4 regions of the Exiguobacterium sp. SH4S7 genome follow, and region 4 is predicted to be linked to each of the others. Evidence: riboswitches for the same ligand, from Rfam matches in the RefSeq annotation. Region 4 holds a riboswitch; each other region holds the start of a gene.
The links. A riboswitch is a leader RNA that binds a small molecule or an ion and turns the genes downstream of it on or off. The one in region 4 is predicted to bind S-adenosylmethionine.

Region 1 (4,969 bases), on a different contig from region 4:
GAAGTCGAGCGCTCGCTTCATATCCTCGACGACGATGCCGACCATATCTAGTTTGATTCCCATGTGGTCACCTCACTTCTTGAATTGATGGTACTATCGAAAGTGTAGCACCTATCTATCCTTTTGAAACGAGGAAATCACTATGACGTATAAGTTCGCTTTGATGACACAAGCGCAGGCCGAAACAATCGCCTTCAGTTGGCATTACGATGGAGAGTATGCTTTTTACGATATGGAGGCTGACGAAGACGACTTGGCCGAGTTTTTAGACACCGAACAACGAGGGCAATCGGTATTCGCCATCACGAACGATGGCGAACTGGTCGGTTTCGTTAGCGTGCATCAAACAGACGCCGATACGATTGACCTCGGTTTAGGCATGAAGCCAGGTCTGACCGGAAACGGGACCGGACGAGCGTTCGTCACCTCGATTCTTGATTTCATCGAATCTACGTTCGACCCAAATCGTATCACCTTGTCGGTTGCCACGTTCAACGCGCGGGCGATTCGCGTGTATGAAGCTTGCGGGTTTCGACAAGTGGCTTCGTTTCAACAAGACACGAACGGGAGTACGTTCGACTTCATCGCATTAGAACGCAAAAAGCGCCCTCAGGATAGATTCTGAGGGCTTTTCTGCTGCCCGGTGCCTTTGTCGACTAAGTAAATCTGGCCATTCCCGTCTCATACCAAGACGGTCACACTTCATCGTTCGGGCAAGCACGGAGCTGCTGTTTCACACGTGAACCGTTCCCCCTACATGGTGTGTGATCGCTGCTTCATTCGGCTCGAACACGCCCGCTTCGGTGATGAGTCCGGTGATCAGTTCAGGCGGTGTGACGTCAAACGCCGGGTTAAAGACGGTGATCCCGACCGGCGCCGTAGGTTGTCCGCCGATATGGGTCACTTCTAGCGCGCTCCGCTCCTCGATTTGAATCACATCGTCCGCCGTCAAATCGAACGTCGAATGCGGGGCCGCGACGTAAAACGGGATCCCGTAATGTTTAGCCAGGACGGCGAGCTGAAGCGTGCCAATCTTATTGGCGACGTGACCCGTCCGTGTGATGCGGTCAGCGCCGACGATGATGGCGTCGACCCCTTTCGCCTGAATCGTCCAAGCGGCCATATTGTCGGTGATGAGCGTGACGTCGATGTCGGCCTGGTCGAGTTCCCAGACGGTCAGGCGTGCCCCTTGGAGGAGCGGCCGCGTCTCACAAGCGAAGACGTTAAACGCGATACCTCGCTCTTTCCCGACGTAAAACGGAGCGAGCGCAGTCCCGTAACGCGACGTCGCGATCGCCCCGGCGTTACAGATCGTTAAGACGTTCCCCCCTGCTGGCAGCACCGTGAGCGCATGCTCCCCGATGGCCCGATACGTGTCGACGTCTCGCTCGAACAGCGCGATGGCCCGATGTTTGATGTCAGTCGCGATCCTTTCAAAGTCGTCTCCGACGTTGAATCCGAGAAGCGACTCGATCACGTTTTGCAGATTGACCGCCGTCGGACGGGTCGCGATCAACCGACGGCCGACGAGGTCGAGCCGGCGTGTGAAGTCCGGGTCATCTTGAAGCCGGACCGCTTCTTTCGCGAGCACGAATGCGCCGAAATAGGCGATGGCCGGCGCGCCTCGGACTTGTAACGTCTCGATGGCGTGCTCCGCCTGTTCGAGCGTCGCGATCGTCACGTACCGCTCCTCATGGGGCAGTAACGTTTGGTCTAAAATGACGAGCTCGTCCCGGTTCGGGTCGAAGCGAATGTTTTGGACTGTCATACGCGTACCCCCGCTAACAGCGTCACTAAATCATCGATCGAACGGATATCGTGGCGCTGTTTAATGAGCGTCGTGCCGAGCGTGAGCGCTTCCCGTTTCCGCTCGAGCCGGACCGTTTCCGGTAACGTCTCGAGGTCATTGACTCCTGCGAGGCCGATGGCGCGGCGAATCAGTTCGCATCCGGCATAGCCGATCGTGTCGCTAAAGATGGTTTGAAGTAGCTCATCGACGAATCCGTCCGTGTTGAACGGTTCGACCGCCGTCTCAAACTTCGTCCGGAACGTCTTCTCAAACGTCTCCCATACCGTCAATACGTCCGTGAACCGTTCGAACCGTTTGAGTGGGTCATGGAACGTCGATAGCGTCAAATGGGCGACGATTTGCCCGATGTCAAAGCCGAACGGTCCATAAAAAGCGAACTCCGGATCGATGACTTTCGTCTCTTGTTGCGTCGCGAAGATGCTGCCTGTATGTAAGTCCCCGTGCAAGAGCGCGTCGTGTTTCGTGACGAAACCGACTTTCAGTTTCGTGACCTCCACTTTCAATTTCTGGTCACGCCAAAGCGCTTCGACGTCCTGACGGAGCGCGGTTTCGATGTTGTTCGATTCGGCATCTTTGTACGGATCGGTGAAGATCAGTTTTTCAGTGATATCGCATAGTTCCGGGTTGTAATAATCCCGTTCTTTCCGCTTCTTCTCAATCGGGCCGGCCGCATAGTCGGACGTCTCAAACAACGTCTGTCCTAAAAACTCACCGATGTGACGGGCAAGTTCAGGATACGTTTTCCCTTCCAAATAGCCCGTCCGGACGATATCAAAGTCGGACAAGTCTTCTAAAATCGTGTAGGCGAGCGTCCGGTCACTGCCGAGAACGACCGGGACGAAACGCGGGACGACGCTGGCGAATTCGCGCAACGCGAGCTGCTCGATCCACGCCCGTTCAAGTGTGAGCGGCCAACTCTCGCCGACGACTTTCGCATACGGTAGCGCCTGCTTGACGATGAGGCTCGTTTCGCCTTGACGGATGCGGAAGACGAGGTTCAAGTTGCCGTCCCCGATCTCCTCGCAATGCGCGATGCCCCCATCTTCGAGTAACCCTAACGTTCTGACGTGCTCGACGACTGTCTGTTCTGTAAATGGTTGATAAGCCATGTCTGTTTCCCCTTTCGGTATATTCCCCACAAAAAAAGCCCCTTTCTCCGCGAGAAAGAGGCACAGCCGTAACGGTTGTTCCTCTCATCTGTCAGACGTATGTCTGGTGGATGTAGCACCGTGCCTACTGGTCGGTTGCTGCGGCGTCATCGGGCCAATTCCCTCTGCCAACTCGCGATAAGAGTGTCGTATTCGATTGTGTGAACTTGTTGTGATGAATAATACGGACTCGACCCCACCTTTGTCAACGGCAATTTGCTGGAGCAACGGTCACTTTTTTTATGCATATATGGTAACAACGAACTCAAACTTTTTTTCTCAAAAAAAGGAATTGACGAACCGGATATTGTGTGACAAAATTCAATTAAATTTCACAACTTCAAAATACATTCTTATCAAGAGCAGACGGAGGGGACAAGCCCGATGATGTCGCAGCAACCGACCCGATTGGGCACGGTGCTAATTCTTGCAGCGTAAGCTGAGAGATAAGAGTTCATTTTTTTATGATGACCTCTTGCCTCGGCATGGGGTCATTTTTTGTTTGACCGGAAGGAGGAACGAACATGAGTATTACTGCCACATATGAAATCAGCCGGACGGACCGCGTCGCGACTGTCGCCGAGAAAATCGCCCTCGAACTGACCGTCGGCACGTGGACGGAACTGCCTCACCTAGAGCAAGAACAATTAAAGGCGTATCGGGGCGAGATCGTCTCAACGACGCATACGGAAACGACGAGCCGCTTCACAATCCGTTATCCGCTCCATAACGTCACGCCCGACTTCTCATCCATCTTGACGACGACGTTCGGGAAATTATCGCTCGATGACTCGGTACGCTTGATCGACTTAACGTTACCCGAAACGCTTGCATCTGAATTCCCCGGAGCAAAGTTCGGTGTTCAAGGCGTTCGTGAGTTGCTCGACGTCCATGATCGCCCGCTCGTCATGAGCATCTTTAAAGGGATCATCGGCCGTGATTTACGCTTCTTAGAACAGCAACTTCGAGACCAGCTCGCCGGCGGCATCGACATCGTCAAAGATGATGAAATCCTATACGACAACCCGCTCACTCCGTCGCTTGAACGAGCTAAAATCGGAGCGGCCGTCATCCAAGAACAGTTCGAAACGACCGGGAAACGTTCGCTCTATGCCATCACGCTCAGCGGTCCGGTGTTCGGGCTGCGTGACCAAGCGCTCCGCTTGATCGAGGCGGGCGCGACGGCACTGTTGTTCAACGTCTATACATACGGGCTCGACACACTCCGCGAACTCGCGAGCGATCCAACAATTAACGTCCCGATTTTGGCGCACCCGGCGTTCGCCGGCGCCTTGACCGGCTCGATCAGCCACTCGCTCTTGCTCGGAAAATTGATCCGCCTCGCGGGGGCCGACTTGACGCTGTTCCCGTCCCCATACGGTTCACTTGCGACACCATCCGATGAGGCGTTCGCGATTCGGGATAGCAGTGCTCGGCCGCACTGGGCGAAGCCGATTCTACCGGTCCCGTCGGCCGGCATCCATCCGGGGCTCGTCCCGGACATCATCCGTGATTTCGGCACAGACGTCGTCATCAACGCCGGCGGCGGCATCCACGGTCACCCAGACGGCGCGGCCGCCGGGGCCCGGGCGTTCCGACAAGCGATTGAGCAAGTATTGGGCGTGGCGAGCCAGACGAACGAGCTCGAGGCCGCGTTAAAGGCGTGGTCAAAACAATGACGATTCACATCTTGTGTGACTTCGATGGGACGATCACGGCCGAGGACAACATCATCGCTTTGATGCGGGCGTTCGCACCGCCCGAATGGCACGCGCTCAAAGACGATGTGCTCGCTCAAGACATCTCGATCCGCTCCGGGGTCGGGCAGATGTTCCAGCTGTTGCCGAGCGCTGACGCTTCGGCGTACCGTGACTACTTGCTGGACCGCATCACCTTGCGCCCAGGTTTCCCAGCATTTTTGGAAGAGATCCGAGAACATGGCTGGAAGTTCGACGTCGTCAGCGGCGGCATGGACTTTTTCGTGCACCCGATCTTGCAAGACCACGTCGCG
Region 2 (4,969 bases), on a different contig from region 4:
TCGCGCTCCGCCGCTTTCGGTTCACTTATCCTTGGAACGCGATCACGTCATTTTTAGAAATCGCCATCCCGGCAAGTGTTTACTTGGCCCTCGGAGGTGAAACTGGTCTTGGCTTCTATTCGCAGGATTCGTTCGTTCCGCTCGTCGGTCTGATCATTGCCATCATTTTGAACACGGTCGTCCAGAAGTATCAGGTCGGCTGGTGGTTCCGCGTCGATATCCCGGTCCGTGATTTTTTGAGCATCGCGTTTTACACATACATCGTCAGTTTGGTCTTCATCTTCGCCGCGTCGTTCTTCCGTGAGACGAACTTGCTCGTCGTCAGCAGCATCGCGGCCGCCCTCACGTTCTTTATTAAGCGGTTGATGATTCAAAAAGGGCGCCAAGACGCGTTCAAGTCATTGATCGAACAGTACGATGAAGCGAAAGAGGCCGTCTCCCTGTCTCAAAGCGAGGCCCAGGCGATTGAAGTGTTCTTGAGTCAATGTGAGCGCCTCAACCAATATGATAAAGGGTTTGTCGAGTTCGTCCTGTTCGACCGAACGCTCTATTTCGATTTGTTGACGCGACAGCCGATCGACCGTCCGCTCGTCTTCGACTTGATGGAAGCGCGCCATCCACACGCCAAGTCTGTCGATTATGAGATGCGCTTCGAATGGGACGCAGCGTTGTCAGATGCGTTTCATGACGATTACCACAGCTTCATCTCGGTCCAGTCAGAAGAGATTGACGGGATTCGCACACGTATCGTCATGATCGGTGAACACGTCTATGGCTATCCGCCCATCATTCAAAACGAGATGGTAAAACTGTTGAAATCGTTCAACCGAACGATCAGCCGATGCCACGAACGCGACCGCCTATACACGGAAAGCCGCACCGATAGCTTGACGCTGCTCGCCAATGCGCGCGCGTTCTACGAGTATGGGATTCAACAAATCTCGGACGGCTCGATGTACCCGATCTCGGTCGCGATGCTCGACATCGACTTCTTTAAAAAAATCAATGACACGCACGGTCACCAAGTCGGAGACAGCGTGCTCCAAGAGTTCGGGCGGCGAATCCGGCAAATGCTCCGGACCGATGACTTTGCGGCCCGTTACGGGGGCGAGGAGTTCATCTTGCTGCTCAATCATTGCGACGTCGACCAAGCCGTCGATATCGCCGAACGGATTCGGCAGAAGATTGAAGATAAGCCGTTCCGTGTCGATGGGGTCGATATTCCCGTGACCGCCTCGATCGGTGTCGATACGATTCAAGCGTTCGGCGACAAACGGCTTGATGATACGATTCGTAACGCTGACCGGGCCCTTTACGTCGGCGGCAAGTACGCCGGTCGTAACCGCGTCGCCCATTACAACTTTTTGACGACATGACTTCCCCCCGCGTCCACTGGCGCAGGGGGATTTCTGTTGACAACCCGATTTGAAACAGGTACGTTAGGAAACGTGTCTAACAACTACATCATGACGACTTTTTATCAAGAGAGACGGAGGGACTGGCCCTTAGATGTCTCGGCAGCGGGTAACCTGTGCCAAATCCAGCGAGCGTTCTGCTCGAAAGATGAAAAGGGTGTCTCTTACAGAGAGAGCCTTTTTCGGAAGGCTCTTTTTTTCTACTCTATGAAATGAGGTGAATCGATTGGAACAACCAACAGCTAACAAATGGGCACTCTTGCCCTTGCTCGTCTTCCTCGTCTTCTTCATCGGGGCGGGTATTTATTATGGCGACTTTTACAAGTTCCCGGTGCTGATCGCGGCGTTGATCGCTTTAATTGTCGCTGCGATGATGACGAAAGGAAGCGTCACTCAGACCGTTGAGCGCATCGCCCAAGGTGCCGGTAATCCAGGCATCTTGATCATGATATTCATCTTCCTGCTCGCCGGTGCGTTCTCGAGCGTCGCCGGTGCAATCGGTGCGATTGACGCGACGGTCAATGCGGCCTTGACGTTCCTGCCACCGTCACTCTTACTGAGCGGACTGTTCGTCATCGCCGCTTTCATCTCGATGGCGATGGGCACATCGACCGGTACGATTGCCGCGCTCGCCCCGATCGCGCTCGGCATCCATCAAGAGAGCGGGGTCAATATCGCGATCGCGGCCGCGGCCGTTGTCGGCGGGGCCATGTTCGGAGACAATTTGTCGTTCATCTCGGATACGACGATCGCCGCCGTCCGGACACAACGGACGAACATGCGCGACAAGTTCCGGACCAACTTTTGGATCGTGCTCCCGGCCGCAATCATCACGACCGTCCTGTTAGCCGTTCTCTCAAGCGGAGAGTCGACGATTGAAGTGGCCGCGTTCGAATGGTACAAGTTGATTCCGTATCTCGCCGTCATCGTCCTCGCCTTGACCGGACTGAACGTCATCCTCGTTTTGCTCGGCGGCATCGCGCTCGCTGGCATCATCGGGCTGATTGACGGAAGCTTGGCCGTCACGTCTTACGTCACGGCGATGGCCGACGGCATGATGGGCATGGCCGAGATCTCGCTCTTGACGTTATTCATGGGCGGACTCGTCGGACTCATCTCGCATAACGGTGGACTCACCTATTTACGAGACGCACTCACGTCACGGATTCAACGCCGGGCTGGTGCGGAATGGAGCATCGCCGGGCTCGTCAGTGCGACGAACGTCGCGACGGCGAACAATACGATCTCGATTCTCGTAGCAGGCCCGCTTGCCGCGAATATCGCCGATACGTATGACATCGAACGGAAAAAGTCAGCGAGCGTACTCGACATCTTCTCGTGCGGGGTACAAGGACTTCTGCCTTACGGGGCGCAGCTCCTCATCGCCGCCGAGTTGACGAACACGGCGTCCCCCGCCCTCGTCCCGTATATGTTCTATCCGTTCCTCCTGTTCATTTGCGGAGGCTTGGCGATCGTCTTCAACTTCCCACGTTTCAAAAAAACCAACTAAGCAAAAATCCTCGAAGGCGGTCGCCTTCGAGGATTTTTATGTTCTCGCTTCACGTTTACGTTTGAGCTCTTCGTTCCGTTTTTTGAAAGCGCGCCGTTTGAGAAGTTCTTCGAGACCCCGGCTGATCGCCCACAATACGAGCAAGAGCAAGCCGAGCATCGACAAGCGGAACGGGCTTTGGATGAACTCTTGCCACTGATCACCGATGACCGAGAAGATGACGACGACGAGCAGTTTCCCGAATCCGGCCGCCAATACGAACGTCCGGAGCGGCATTTGAATCAAGGCGAGTAAGTACGTGATCAAACTGACCGGGATGAACGGCAACGAATATAAGAATCCGAGCGAGATTGGACTCATATGGTTGATGCGATCGAGCCAATAGACACCCTGTTTATGTTTTTCGAGCCAACGCGTCATCGGTTTGCGGAACACGTATCGGACGGCGGCGAACACGAGGAGCGTCCCTGCCAAACTGCCGATCCACGATAAGAGCACACCGAGCCAGAAGCCATACGTGGCCGCGTTCGCCGAGATGATCAAGACGAGCGGGAGGAACGGGAAAATCGCTTCCAGGAACGGGGCCCCGAGTCCAGCCCAAGGACCTCCCGGCAGTCCTTGGAGCCATTCGATGATGTTCAATATATATTGTTGGAGTGATGTGAGCATTTCAGTTTCCACCTTCGGCTTTCGTTACTACCTTTTACCCGAATTCGTTCAAGAGGACGCATCCCCCTGCCCTCCTCAAAAAAAAATAAAAAGTATTTGCGAAATTTCACTGTGATATCTATCATATAATAATGGACTTGTGGTTGCAGGCAAGTTCATTCGTCGAACGACACAACCCAACGTTCGTTTTCCTGCAAAAAACTGAACACAGGGGAGCAATAACATGGAAACAAAACCAATGCGGGTCTTACTGTACTATAAGTACGTCAACATCGAGGACCCAGAAACACTGACACAACAACACCTCAAGTATTGTAAGGACCTCGGGATCAAAGGACGTATCTTGATTTCTTCCGAAGGAATCAACGGGACGTGCTCGGGCACTTGGGAACAAACCGAACAGTACATGAACGACTTGAAAGCCGATCCATACTTCAGCGACATCGAGTTCAAAATCGATGAAGTCGAAGAGCATGCTTTCAAGAAAATCTTTGTCCGTCACAAACAAGAGCTCGTGACGTGGCGCTTTGATGGCGAGTTCGACGTGCCTAAACAACACGGTGCGTATCTCGAACCGGAAGAATGGAAAGAGATGATGAATCGCGATGATGTCGTCATCCTCGACGTTCGTAACAACTACGAGTACGATCTTGGTCACTTCAAAAATGCGATCAAAATCGACGTAGAGGCTTCTCGTTACATGCCAGACTGGCTCGAGGAGAACAAAGACCTCTACGAAGGGAAAACACTTCTCACGTACTGTACCGGAGGCGTCCGTTGCGAGAAATTTACCGCATATATGCGTGACCAAGGTCACGACAACATCTTCCATTTAAAAGGCGGCGTCGCCATGTACGGCAAGGACGAAGCGACGCAAGGTGAAAACTGGGACGGCGAGCTTTACGTCTTTGACGAGCGCATCAACGTCCCGGTCAACACGGTCAATCCGTCAGTCGTTTCAGCATGTATGCACTGCGGAACGAAGACGGTCCGTTACGTTAATTGTGCCAACCCGGTATGTAACGCCCAACACTTCTGTTGTGAAGAGTGTGAGCCGAAACAGATGCGTTCATGCTCGAAAGAGTGTCAGGAGCATCCACGCAACCGCTTTATCATCGAGAACATCGCGGAAAAACTTCAAGAGACTGAAGGCGTCGTCGGGTAACAAAAATCGACCGAATAGCGTCGCGGGCAAATGCCCGCGACGCTATTTTTGACAGAAACTTTACGTCTAGCGCGGCATGGAATCGGGTATAGTGTAGATACTATTGTCAGACAGGAAGTGACTGAATTGCTCTTTAACGAACCGTTACTCGCCGCAATACTGGCCTGGTTTATCGCCCAGGCGGCCAAACTTGTGACCGAACTCATTCGA
Region 3 (4,969 bases), on a different contig from region 4:
ACCGAGCATGATGAACACACCACCAAAAAATACGGCCCGGGACGTCCCGAAGACGCGGTCGGCGAGCCATCCCCCGATGACTCCTGACATGTAGACGAGCGCGCCGTACACGGACATGATCGACAGGGCGACGTTCTGGTCGAGACCGAGACCGCCTTCCGATACCTCGTAATACATGTAGAAGACGAGGATGGCCCGCATGCCGTAGTACGAGAAACGCTCCCAAAATTCAGTGAAGAACAACGTGAACAAGCCTTTCGGCTGTCCGAAAAATCCTTTTTGTGGCACACTGTCCACAATTTTCTGTTTATCGATCCTTTCCATGAAAGATCCCTCCTTGACCGTATTATCATAAGAAGAATCATTATGTTTGTAAAGGAAAAATGAAAGTGAAGTTCAAATTTTAACAGATTTGAAACGAAACAAAAATCCACCTAAACCAAGTTGTTTTAGGTGGATTGAACAATTAAGCGGTCTTTTGCCTGGCTTCTTCAGCGCTAACATATCTCCCGAGACGCCAATAGATGAGACCCGACAAACAACTTGCCGCCCCGACAAGGATGAGGGCGATGTGCCCGGCGCGTTGGTCGAGGAACAGGCTGGCCATGAGCGGTGCGGTCACGCCGCCGATCAACCATTGGATGCTGGCGGCCCCGTTATAGGCACCGCGCATGTTCTCGGGGGCGATCATGGCGATGAACGTCTGTTGGACGGGCGACATGATCATCTCGCCGAGCGTATAGAACGCGTATACGGCGAGCAGGATACCGACGAGGACGAGGTACGGGGTACCGAGCGTATAGAGGAGCCGCGGCACGACCGCAATCAACATCATCCCGATCCCGAAAATCGTCGCCCCGACCAGCATGACGTTGCCGAACGGTTTGCGCCCGAGTTTTGAGGCGATCGGGAATTGGAACAAGACGACCATGATGCCGTTCAAGGCGAGCAGATAGGCGAACGGGTTCTCGCGGTCGGTGAACGACGGCATCGACTCTTTCAAGAACAGCGGCAACATGCTCTCGATCAGCGAGAAGCCCATCGAGATGAAGACGCCGGCGAAGATGAAGACGAGAAAGACTTTGTCGTTGTAAAAGACGCGTAAGACGTCACGGTTCGACGGTGTCTCCGCTTCGGTCGTCTCTGGGAGCGACTCGCGGATGAAACGTCCGAGAACGAGCGCGTACAAGGCGAAGACGAACGCTGCCGTGAAGAAGATGTACTGTCGGTCGATGAACAAGACGGCACTGCCGAGCAGGGGACCGAACGCCGCCCCGATATTATGCCCCATCCGTAAGAGACCGAACGCCTCGTTCATCTGTTCCGGCTCGGTCACGTCGGCGACCATCGCGCTCGCTGCCGGGTGGAACAGCGAGTTCGTCAAACCGAGCATGGCGTTCAAAAGGAGCAGCGGCCAAAACGTTTCCGCGAAAGCGAAACCGATGAGCGCGACCGCATCACCGAGGATGGCGGTCATCATGACCGGTTTTCGACCGTATAAGTCGGCGAGACGTCCGCCGACGACCGAGCCGATGAGCGCCATGATCGGTCCGGTCGCTAAGATGACGCCGACTTGGACGTAGCTGTCGAGCTTGTCGCTGTAATAGAGGACGAGGAACGGGGCGATCATGAACATCATGACACCGGTGATCGTCTCGCCGAGGAAGCGAATCCAAATGTTACGGTCGAGCCGTTTGAGTGATTGAATCATGCGTTTCACCTGCTTCTACAAAATAAAAGGGACGAAGGATGCACGGAGGCATACTCGTCCCTACTTGCTTATGCACGCCTCGGAAGACAGGCGGGTGACTTCAGTTCATGAAACGGAAGACCCCGACCTGTCAGTATGAAATTGGATACGATGTGGCTGCGTCATGACTGACATGGCGGGTCCTCCTTTCTGAAAGTTTACTCTTCGTTTCAACTGTATGACAGATTCTTGAAATGTGTCAACATATTTTGACTTGCGTCATAACAGTTCATTTAAATTCTTGCGGGTGAGCCGATAATCGATCAACCGGGACAAGACGACTTGAATCATCGCGGTCACGGGTACGCTGATGAACATCCCGACGAGGCCGAACAGGCTCCCCCCGATGATGATCGATGTGATGACCCAGAACGGGGTGATCCCGACGCTGTCGCCGAGAATTTTCGGGCCGAGCCAAAGTCCGTCGAACTGTTGCAGCAAGAAGATGAACAACAAGACGAGCAGGGCCGTGAACGGGTCGTAGAAGTAGGTGATGATGAACGCCGGGATCATCCCTAAGAGCGGCCCGACGTATGGGATGAAGTTCAGCACCCCGATGATGACACCGAGCAAGAGCGCGTACGGCGCGCCGATGATCAAGAGCCCGATGACGGCCATCACGCCGATGATGAGACAGTCGAGCGACTTTCCGATGATGTAGCGTTTAAAGATATAGTCCATCTCTTGGAAGATGTCGATCGTCGTCTTCGCCGAGGCGACCGGGAACATCGCGTACAGTAGACGCTTGAACATCCGGGCGAACACTTCCTTGTCTTTCAACAAGTAGATCGAGATGACGATCCCGATCAACAAGTTGATCAACGTCATCGTGAAGCTCGACACGTAACCGACCGAAGACACGACGGCCGTCTCGACCCATCCGGAATACCGTTCCTCGAACCGGTTAAAATCGATCGCTTGGGCGATCGTCGCATTATACTCCTCGACATACGTTTTCAGCTGCCCGAGAAAGCCATCGATTTGGCGAATATAAAACGGGAGCTCCTCGATGAGAGACGCGACGCTCGAATAGATGCGAGGGAACAGCGTCACCGCTGACACGACAAGGATCCCGATGAACGTGACGTAGACGATCAACAAGCCTTGGTAGCGCTTCAAGTGGAACCGCTCTTCTATATAGGATAGGACGGTGTTGAGGAGCAGCGCGATGGCGATCCCCATGATGATCGGCGTCAACAGCTGAAACGCATACTGCATGACCCGAGAGATCGTGTCCGGCTCGCTGATGACTTTCCATAGGACGAGCAGAATCAGCCCGATCACGCTTAACTTCCATATCAATTGACGGTTTAGTTCCAATGGTCTATCCCCTCATGCTGTAAATTTTGCAGAATAACGTTCACCTTTTACTATGAACGTTTTTTTACCGGGATTCAATAGCGGTAAGGAATTTTTGAAATAAGGATTGACAAGGTTGGTAACGTTTGGTTTACTAAATGACATATTACAGAAATTATCAATTGCATATAAAAACACTTTCTATCAAGAGAAGCGGAGGGACTGGCCCGATGAAGCTTCAGCAACAGATTGTTTCAATACTGTGCTAATTCCAGCAAGGTGACCTTGAGAGATGGAAAGGTGGTTGTTTGAATACGTCCGTATCTCGACACCCCTTTCCTCGGAAAGGGGTGTTTTTGCATAGGAGGACTATTCATGACAGACAGACGCTCGAAGTTACTTAAAACGTTACCACCCCAGCATTTCGTCGGACTCGCCGCTGAAGTCGCCGCACTCGAGCGTTCAGGCCGCGAGGTCATCCGGCTTGGCCAAGGAACGCCCGACTTGCCGACACCGGCCCCGATCTGTGAGGCGTTGCAGACGGCCCTGCTCGACCCGGCGACACACCAATACGGACCGTTCCGGGGACAGACGCGCCTGAAGCAAGCGGTCGCGACGTTCTACCAGACCGAATACGGCGTCGCGCTCGATGCCGAGACCGAAGTGGCCATCTTGATCGGCAGCAAGTCGGGACTCATCACGCTCCCGCAATGTGTGCTCGAGCCAGGTGACGGCATGTTGCTCCCGAACCCGGGCTACCCGGACTACATCTCGGGGGCGCGTCTCGCCGGTGCGGTCGTCCACGACCTCGTCCTCCGGGAAGAGAACGGCTATCTTCCTGATTACGAGACGCTCGATCCGCAGGGAGCGCGACTCATGTATTTGAACTACCCGAGCAATCCGACCGGCGCCGTCGCGTCGCCCGCGTTCTTTGACGACACGGTCCGGTTCGCGAATAAGCATGACCTCATGGTCGTCCACGACTTCGCGTACGGCAGCATCGGTTTCGACGGGCACGTCCCGCCGAGCTTCCTGCAGACGCCGGGTGCGAAAGACATCGGCATCGAGGTGTATACGATGTCGAAGGCGTTCAACATGTCCGGCTGGCGGGTCGCTTTCGCCGTCGGCAACCGCGACATCATCGAGGCGATCAACACGTATCAAGACCACGTCCATGTGAGTGTGTTCTCGGCCATCCAAGAGGCGGCCATCGCCGCGCTCGAGTCGCCACGTTCGCTCCGGGACGACTTGTCACGGTTGTATGAGGCCCGCCGCGACCGGCTCGTCGACGGGTTACGTCAGGCCGGATGGGACATCACGGCCCCGAGTGGCTCGTTCTTCGTCTGGGCGAAAGTGCCGGACGGGGACGCAAAATCGTTCTCGCATAAGCTGCTCCACGAGGCAGGGGTCGCCGTGACGCCGGGCTATTTCTTCGGCTCAGAAGGCGAGCGGTACGTCCGGTTCGGGCTCGTCTCCGCCGAGCCGAAGATCGACGAGGCCGTCGAGCGGATCGAGAAACTGTTCGCGACGTATGAAGAGGTCCGGGCATGATCCGCCAAGCCGTGCTCGAGTACGACCATGCGGATGACGGGCTCGAGCGGCTCGATGAATTGATCGCTGGCCGTCGTGCTCACGTGCTGCGCGGGCAGAACGGTTTTGACGTCGTCAAGCGTGTCCTGCCAGCGATCACTGCCTATCCGACATCGCTGTTCCGTGGCGAATGCACGGACGCCGAGGTCGAACGGCTCCGTTTGAAGGATGCGGACGTCCTCCTTGCCGTCGGTGGGGGCAAGCTCGTCGACACGGCGAAACTCGTCGCTTACCGGCAAGGTGTCCCGCTGATCGTCATCCCGACGCTCGCCTCGAACTGTGCCGCCTTCACACCGCTCAGCGTCATCTATGACGAGCACGGCACCTATG
Region 4 (4,969 bases):
GTCACCGGAATGAGGCCGAACAAGACGATGACGAGCATGACGTTCCAGAGCGCGAATCCGCCTGGCATCAAGTGCAGGGCGTTGACTGGTCCGATGAGCCCGGAGACGCCGAAGCCGGCGCTGATCGGTGTCCCCTCGATACGGAGGATACCGGCGAGCGCACCGAGAATGGCCGCGTTCGCGAGCACCGGCAGCATCATGATCGGACGGCGGACGAAGTTCGCCATTTGAATTTTCGGTGAGCCGAGGAAGTGAGCGATTGATGTCCCGGTGGCATTCATCTGCCATCCGGCGATGGCGAGACCGAAGCCGGCCGCGACGACACCGAGGTTGGCGGCCCCGGCGGCAACACCGGACAGGCTGATCGCCGTCGCAATCCCGACCGTCGAGATCGGAGAGACGATGATGAGCGAGAAAGCCATCGCGATCAACATACCCATCATAATCGGCTGGAGTTCAGTCATCGTCATGATGATGGTGCCGATGTACGTCGTGATCTGTGAGATATAAGTGAGGAGGAATGTACCAATCCCTCCGGCGACGACGATGACCGTCATCGGTAAAACGAGGACGGTGTACGTCTTTAAGCGTGGCGACAGCTGCATGACCATATATGTCGCAAGTGCGGCCGTCACGCCGGCCGTGATGACGTCACCGATTCCGGCCATGAGGAACGCACCTTCCTCGATGCGGATGGCGCCGCTCCCGACCTGGGTCGCAATGCCGATCGTGCCGGCCTCGAGCGCAGAACGTCTGAACTGCATGGCGACGGCTACACCGATGATGACGGGTAAGAGGCGCATCGCGATCGTCGTCGCATCTAAGATGAACTGTAAAGACGGAAAATACGGTAAGATGGCTTTCGTTAATTCACCGAGCAATGCGCTCGGGATGAGGGCGATTAAAATAGCGAGACTGAGTCCGTTCAATACGTTCATCAAAAATTGTTTGCCTGTCAGTTTCGTTTGTTCCGTCATGAGTCGATTCACCTGTCCTTTTCTACGTATACGCTGTTATGTACGAAAGCGTTAAAGTTAATGACCATACTATGCCTCTTTTCGTGAAGCGTCAACAGGAAATGTTGAACGATTCAGAAAATTCGTGGGGTGAGCACAACTTTTGAACAGATCGGCTCACATTCATATACTTATAAAAGAGGTGAGAACAATGATTACAGACGGATTGTTATATATATACGCCCCGATGTGTGGAACATGCGCTGTGGCCGAGCGGATGCTCGCCGTCGTCGAAGCGGTCGACCCGACACTCGCGATTGACAAGCAGGACGCCAACTTTATCCCGCAAGAGTTAGAAGCGTATCAAGTCATGAGCGTACCGGCGCTGTTAAAGCTTAAAGACGGCCAAGTCGAAGACCGATTATATGCGTTTCAAAACGTGCAGCACGTCCTATCTTTCGTTAAATGAGATAGGATGATTAGAATAATCAGAAAATTTTAAATAATCAGTTGACACAGAAAGTTCACGAATGGTATATTCATTACAACATCTTACTTGAACACAATATAGGACGAGATTCTCCAGCCATCAAGACGTTTTAGAACAGCCGGTGCATCACTTTACGCGACTTTTAGGTGGACCTTCCCTTCGATTGTCCCCCAAAAAAATCAAGCGCAGGGACACCTACCGCGTAACCGCATGGTACGTTCTAAGGCCGAGTGATGGATGGCTTGAATCCCCCATATAAGGATGAACACTCTGATCGGGCAAAAGAGTTTCATCTATGGGTTGTCCTTCCGTGACTCAAGGTGCTACGTTCTGTGTCATCCTCGGATGGCACCTTTTTTTGATTTTTCGCACAAAATAGTTTGACATGAAAATAATGTGTCGCTATTATAAAGCTAATCGAATAAACAACACTCTTATCAAGAGAGGCTGAGGGACTGGCCCTATGACGCCCAGCAACCGCGGAGCAATCCGAAATGGTGCTAATTCCAGCAAGGTGAGAACCTTGGAAGATGAGAGCAATCGTTGTCCGTACCGATAAAGTACGCACGTTTGCTCAAACGTGTGTACTTTTTTTGTTGTCAGGAGGGAAAGGTATTGATTCAATTACGTAATGTGGCCAAATGGTTCGACACGAAGAACGGTCGAGTCCAGGCGGTCGATGATGTGTCGCTCACAATCGAGAGCGGCGAAATTTTTGGAATAATCGGATATTCAGGGGCGGGGAAGTCGACGCTCATCCGTCTGCTCAACCGACTCGAGTCACCGTCAAGCGGTGAAATCGTCGTCGCAGGGAGCGAGCTGACGAAGCTCACTCCGAAAGAACTGCGTGGGGTGCGCAAAAACGTCTCGATGGTATTCCAACACTTCAACTTATTATGGTCGCGCACGGTCGCTGAGAACATCAGCTTCCCGCTCGAACTGATCGGGGTACCGGCCAGTGAACGTAAACGCCGCGTCCAAGAGCTCGTCGATCTCGTCGGTCTCGCCGGACGTGAAGACAGCTATCCGTCGCAACTATCGGGCGGTCAAAAACAGCGAGTCGGGATTGCCCGCGCGCTCGCTACAAATCCAGACGTGCTCCTCTGCGATGAAGCGACGAGCGCACTCGACCCGAAGACGACCGATTCGATTCTCGAACTGCTCGTCAGCATCAATAAGAAACTCGGACTGACGATCGTCCTCATCACCCATGAGATGCACGTCATCCAAAAAATCTGTCATCGCGTCGCCGTCATGGAGGCAGGGAAAGTCGTCGAGACCGGCCAAGTCGCGGACGTGTTCCAACATCCGGAACAGCCGATCACGAAAGAGTTCGTCAAACAGATCGGTGCCGTCGACGACATGTCGCTCACGTTCGAGCATTTGAAAGCACGTTATCCGAGTGGCCAAATCGTCAAACTCAAGTTCTTGAACGAGACGGCCGAACAGCCGATTTTATCGGAAGTGTTGAAACAGCACGACATCGGCTTCAACATCATCGGCGGTAACGTGACGCAGTCGCAAGTCGGCGCGCTCGGGACGCTATTCATCCAATTGATCGGAGAGCCGGCTGAAGTCGAGCGGGCCATCGCCTCAATCCGATCGCAGGCAGTGGAAGTGGAGGTAGAAAGCGATGTTTCCTAATGTAGATTGGCAAGTCATGCTCGAACAGACGTGGGAGACGCTCTATATGACGCTCGTCGCAGGAGCCGCGACATTCGTCATCGGTCTCGCCCTCGGCATGCTCTTATATGTCACGAACGAACCGCTCATGATGAAGAATCGTCCGATTTACACGATCATCAGTGCGGTCGTCAACGTGTTCCGCTCGATCCCGTTCATTATTTTGATCATCTTGCTCATTCCGTTCACGCTCCTTCTCGTTGGAACGATGCTCGGTTCGACGGCGGCGCTCCCGGCGCTCATCATCGGTGCGGCCCCGTTTTATGCACGGATGGTCGAGCTCGCACTCCGCGAAGTCGATCGCGGTGTCATCGAGGCGGCCGAGTCGATGGGCGCGACGAAATGGCAGATCGTCTATAAAGTGTTGTTCCCGGAAGCACTCCCGGCCATCGTGTCAGGCATCACCGTGACGATCGTCGCCATCGTCGGTTACACGGCCATGGCCGGAGTCGTCGGCGGTGGTGGTCTCGGGAACTTAGCGTTCCTCGAAGGGTTCCAGCGTTCACAAAGCGACGTCACGTTCGTCGCGACCGTATTGATCTTAGTCATCGTCTTCGTCGTTCAGTTCATCGGCGATCGACTCGTCTCAAAAATCGATAAGCGATCAGCTTAATCAAATACAATCATATGGAGGGTTTTATAATGAAATCATGGAAAACAGTACTCGGATTGACAGCAGCTTCAGCACTCACAATTCTCGCGGCATGTGGCGGCGGGGACTCGGAATCAGGCTCGGGCGACGATAAGACGCTCATCATCGGCGCGTCGAACGTACCACACGCCGAGATTTTAGAGCACGTCCAAGACGAATATGAAGAAAAAGGCTACACGCTTGAAATCAAGAAGTTCCAAGACTACGTGCTCCCGAACAAGACGCTCGCAGCTGGCGAACTCGACGCGAACTACTTCCAACACGAGCCGTACCTCGAGTCACAAATGGCTGAGAACAAAGACTATAAATTCGCTTCAGCCGGCGGCGTCCACATCGAGCCGATCGGTGTCTACTCACAAGACTACAAATCACTCGATGAGCTTCCGGACGGCGCTGAAATCATCATGAGCTCGTCGGTCGCTGACCACGGACGAATCTTGACGATGCTTCAAACAGAAGGCTTGCTCACGCTCGCTGACGGCAAGACGACAGACGCGACAGTCGCTGACATCGTCGACAACCCGAAAAACTTGGAGTTCAAGACGGACGTCGAAGCGGCACTTCTCCCGCAAGCGTTCAACAACGGTGAAGGCGATGCCGTCCTCATCAACACGAACTACGCGATTGATGCCGGCCTCAACCCGCTCGAAGACGCAATCGCTCTTGAAGGCGAAGACTCACCGTACGTCAACTTGATCGTCACGCGTGAAGGCGACGAAGACGATGAGCGCGTCAAGGCACTCCTTGAAGTATTGACATCAGAAGAGACACAACAGTGGATCTTGGATGAGTACAAAGGTGCGGTCGTACCGGTTAAATAATGATTGATTTTAGGCTCGGGACATCCCGGGCCTTTTTTGTTTGCAGTGGTTTTGCTTCAATAATAGAAGTAAACTATTTATATGTAGAAAAGGGGGGATTCGGGTGAGCATACGACACATTCATCCGCTGACGCTTGGCGTCTTGTTCGGTACATTTTTTGCACGGCTGTCGACGTTTTTTGTCATGCCGTTTTTTGCGATTTATCTCGCGACGCTCGGTTTCTCGGCGAGCGTGATCGGGACGGTGTTCGCGACGTCGGCATTATCCGGTCTATTTATGAGCTTTTTCGGGGGGACGCTGTCTGACCGCTACGGGCGCAAACAGCTGATGTTGATAGGTATCGGTTTGAACGCCTTGACGTTCACA

Region 1: linked by a shared signal. The riboswitch ahead of EVJ29_RS08150 (2,3-diketo-5-methylthiopentyl-1-phosphate enolase) and the one ahead of EVJ29_RS01690 (methionine ABC transporter ATP-binding protein) in region 4 are both predicted to bind S-adenosylmethionine.
Region 2: linked by a shared signal. The riboswitch ahead of EVJ29_RS12110 (Na+/H+ antiporter NhaC family protein) and the one ahead of EVJ29_RS01690 (methionine ABC transporter ATP-binding protein) in region 4 are both predicted to bind S-adenosylmethionine.
Region 3: linked by a shared signal. The riboswitch ahead of EVJ29_RS10035 (aminotransferase class I/II-fold pyridoxal phosphate-dependent enzyme) and the one ahead of EVJ29_RS01690 (methionine ABC transporter ATP-binding protein) in region 4 are both predicted to bind S-adenosylmethionine.

The regions. Positions count from the first base shown of each region.
Region 1 is NZ_SJUT01000003.1:272,826-277,794, forward strand. Features, by position in the region: gene EVJ29_RS08130 (VOC family protein) at 1-63, opposite strand, end outside; gene EVJ29_RS08135 (GNAT family N-acetyltransferase) at 143-625, shown strand; gene mtnA (S-methyl-5-thioribose-1-phosphate isomerase) at 734-1,768, opposite strand; gene mtnK (S-methyl-5-thioribose kinase) at 1,765-2,919, opposite strand; SAM riboswitch class I at 3,001-3,103, opposite strand; SAM riboswitch class I at 3,309-3,411, shown strand; gene EVJ29_RS08150 (2,3-diketo-5-methylthiopentyl-1-phosphate enolase) at 3,483-4,637, shown strand; gene EVJ29_RS08155 (2-hydroxy-3-keto-5-methylthiopentenyl-1-phosphate phosphatase) at 4,634-4,969, shown strand, end outside.
Region 2 is NZ_SJUT01000006.1:168,950-173,918, reverse strand. Features, by position in the region: gene EVJ29_RS12115 (GGDEF domain-containing protein) at 1-1,376, shown strand, start outside; SAM riboswitch class I at 1,475-1,570, shown strand; gene EVJ29_RS12110 (Na+/H+ antiporter NhaC family protein) at 1,642-2,925, shown strand; gene EVJ29_RS12105 (TVP38/TMEM64 family protein) at 2,962-3,594, opposite strand; gene trhO (oxygen-dependent tRNA uridine(34) hydroxylase TrhO) at 3,818-4,759, shown strand; gene EVJ29_RS12095 (divergent PAP2 family protein) at 4,877-4,969, shown strand, end outside.
Region 3 is NZ_SJUT01000004.1:200,140-205,108, reverse strand. Features, by position in the region: gene EVJ29_RS10050 (peptide MFS transporter) at 1-324, opposite strand, end outside; gene EVJ29_RS10045 (MDR family MFS transporter) at 467-1,711, opposite strand; gene EVJ29_RS10040 (AI-2E family transporter) at 1,970-3,070, opposite strand; SAM riboswitch class I at 3,248-3,348, shown strand; gene EVJ29_RS10035 (aminotransferase class I/II-fold pyridoxal phosphate-dependent enzyme) at 3,425-4,600, shown strand; gene EVJ29_RS10030 (iron-containing alcohol dehydrogenase) at 4,597-4,969, shown strand, end outside.
Region 4 is NZ_SJUT01000001.1:340,898-345,866, forward strand. Features, by position in the region: gene EVJ29_RS01680 (PTS transporter subunit IIC) at 1-977, opposite strand, end outside; gene EVJ29_RS01685 (thioredoxin family protein) at 1,168-1,425, shown strand; SAM riboswitch class I at 1,878-1,983, shown strand; gene EVJ29_RS01690 (methionine ABC transporter ATP-binding protein) at 2,062-3,090, shown strand; gene EVJ29_RS01695 (methionine ABC transporter permease) at 3,080-3,742, shown strand; gene EVJ29_RS01700 (MetQ/NlpA family ABC transporter substrate-binding protein) at 3,772-4,602, shown strand; gene EVJ29_RS01705 (MDR family MFS transporter) at 4,706-4,969, shown strand, end outside.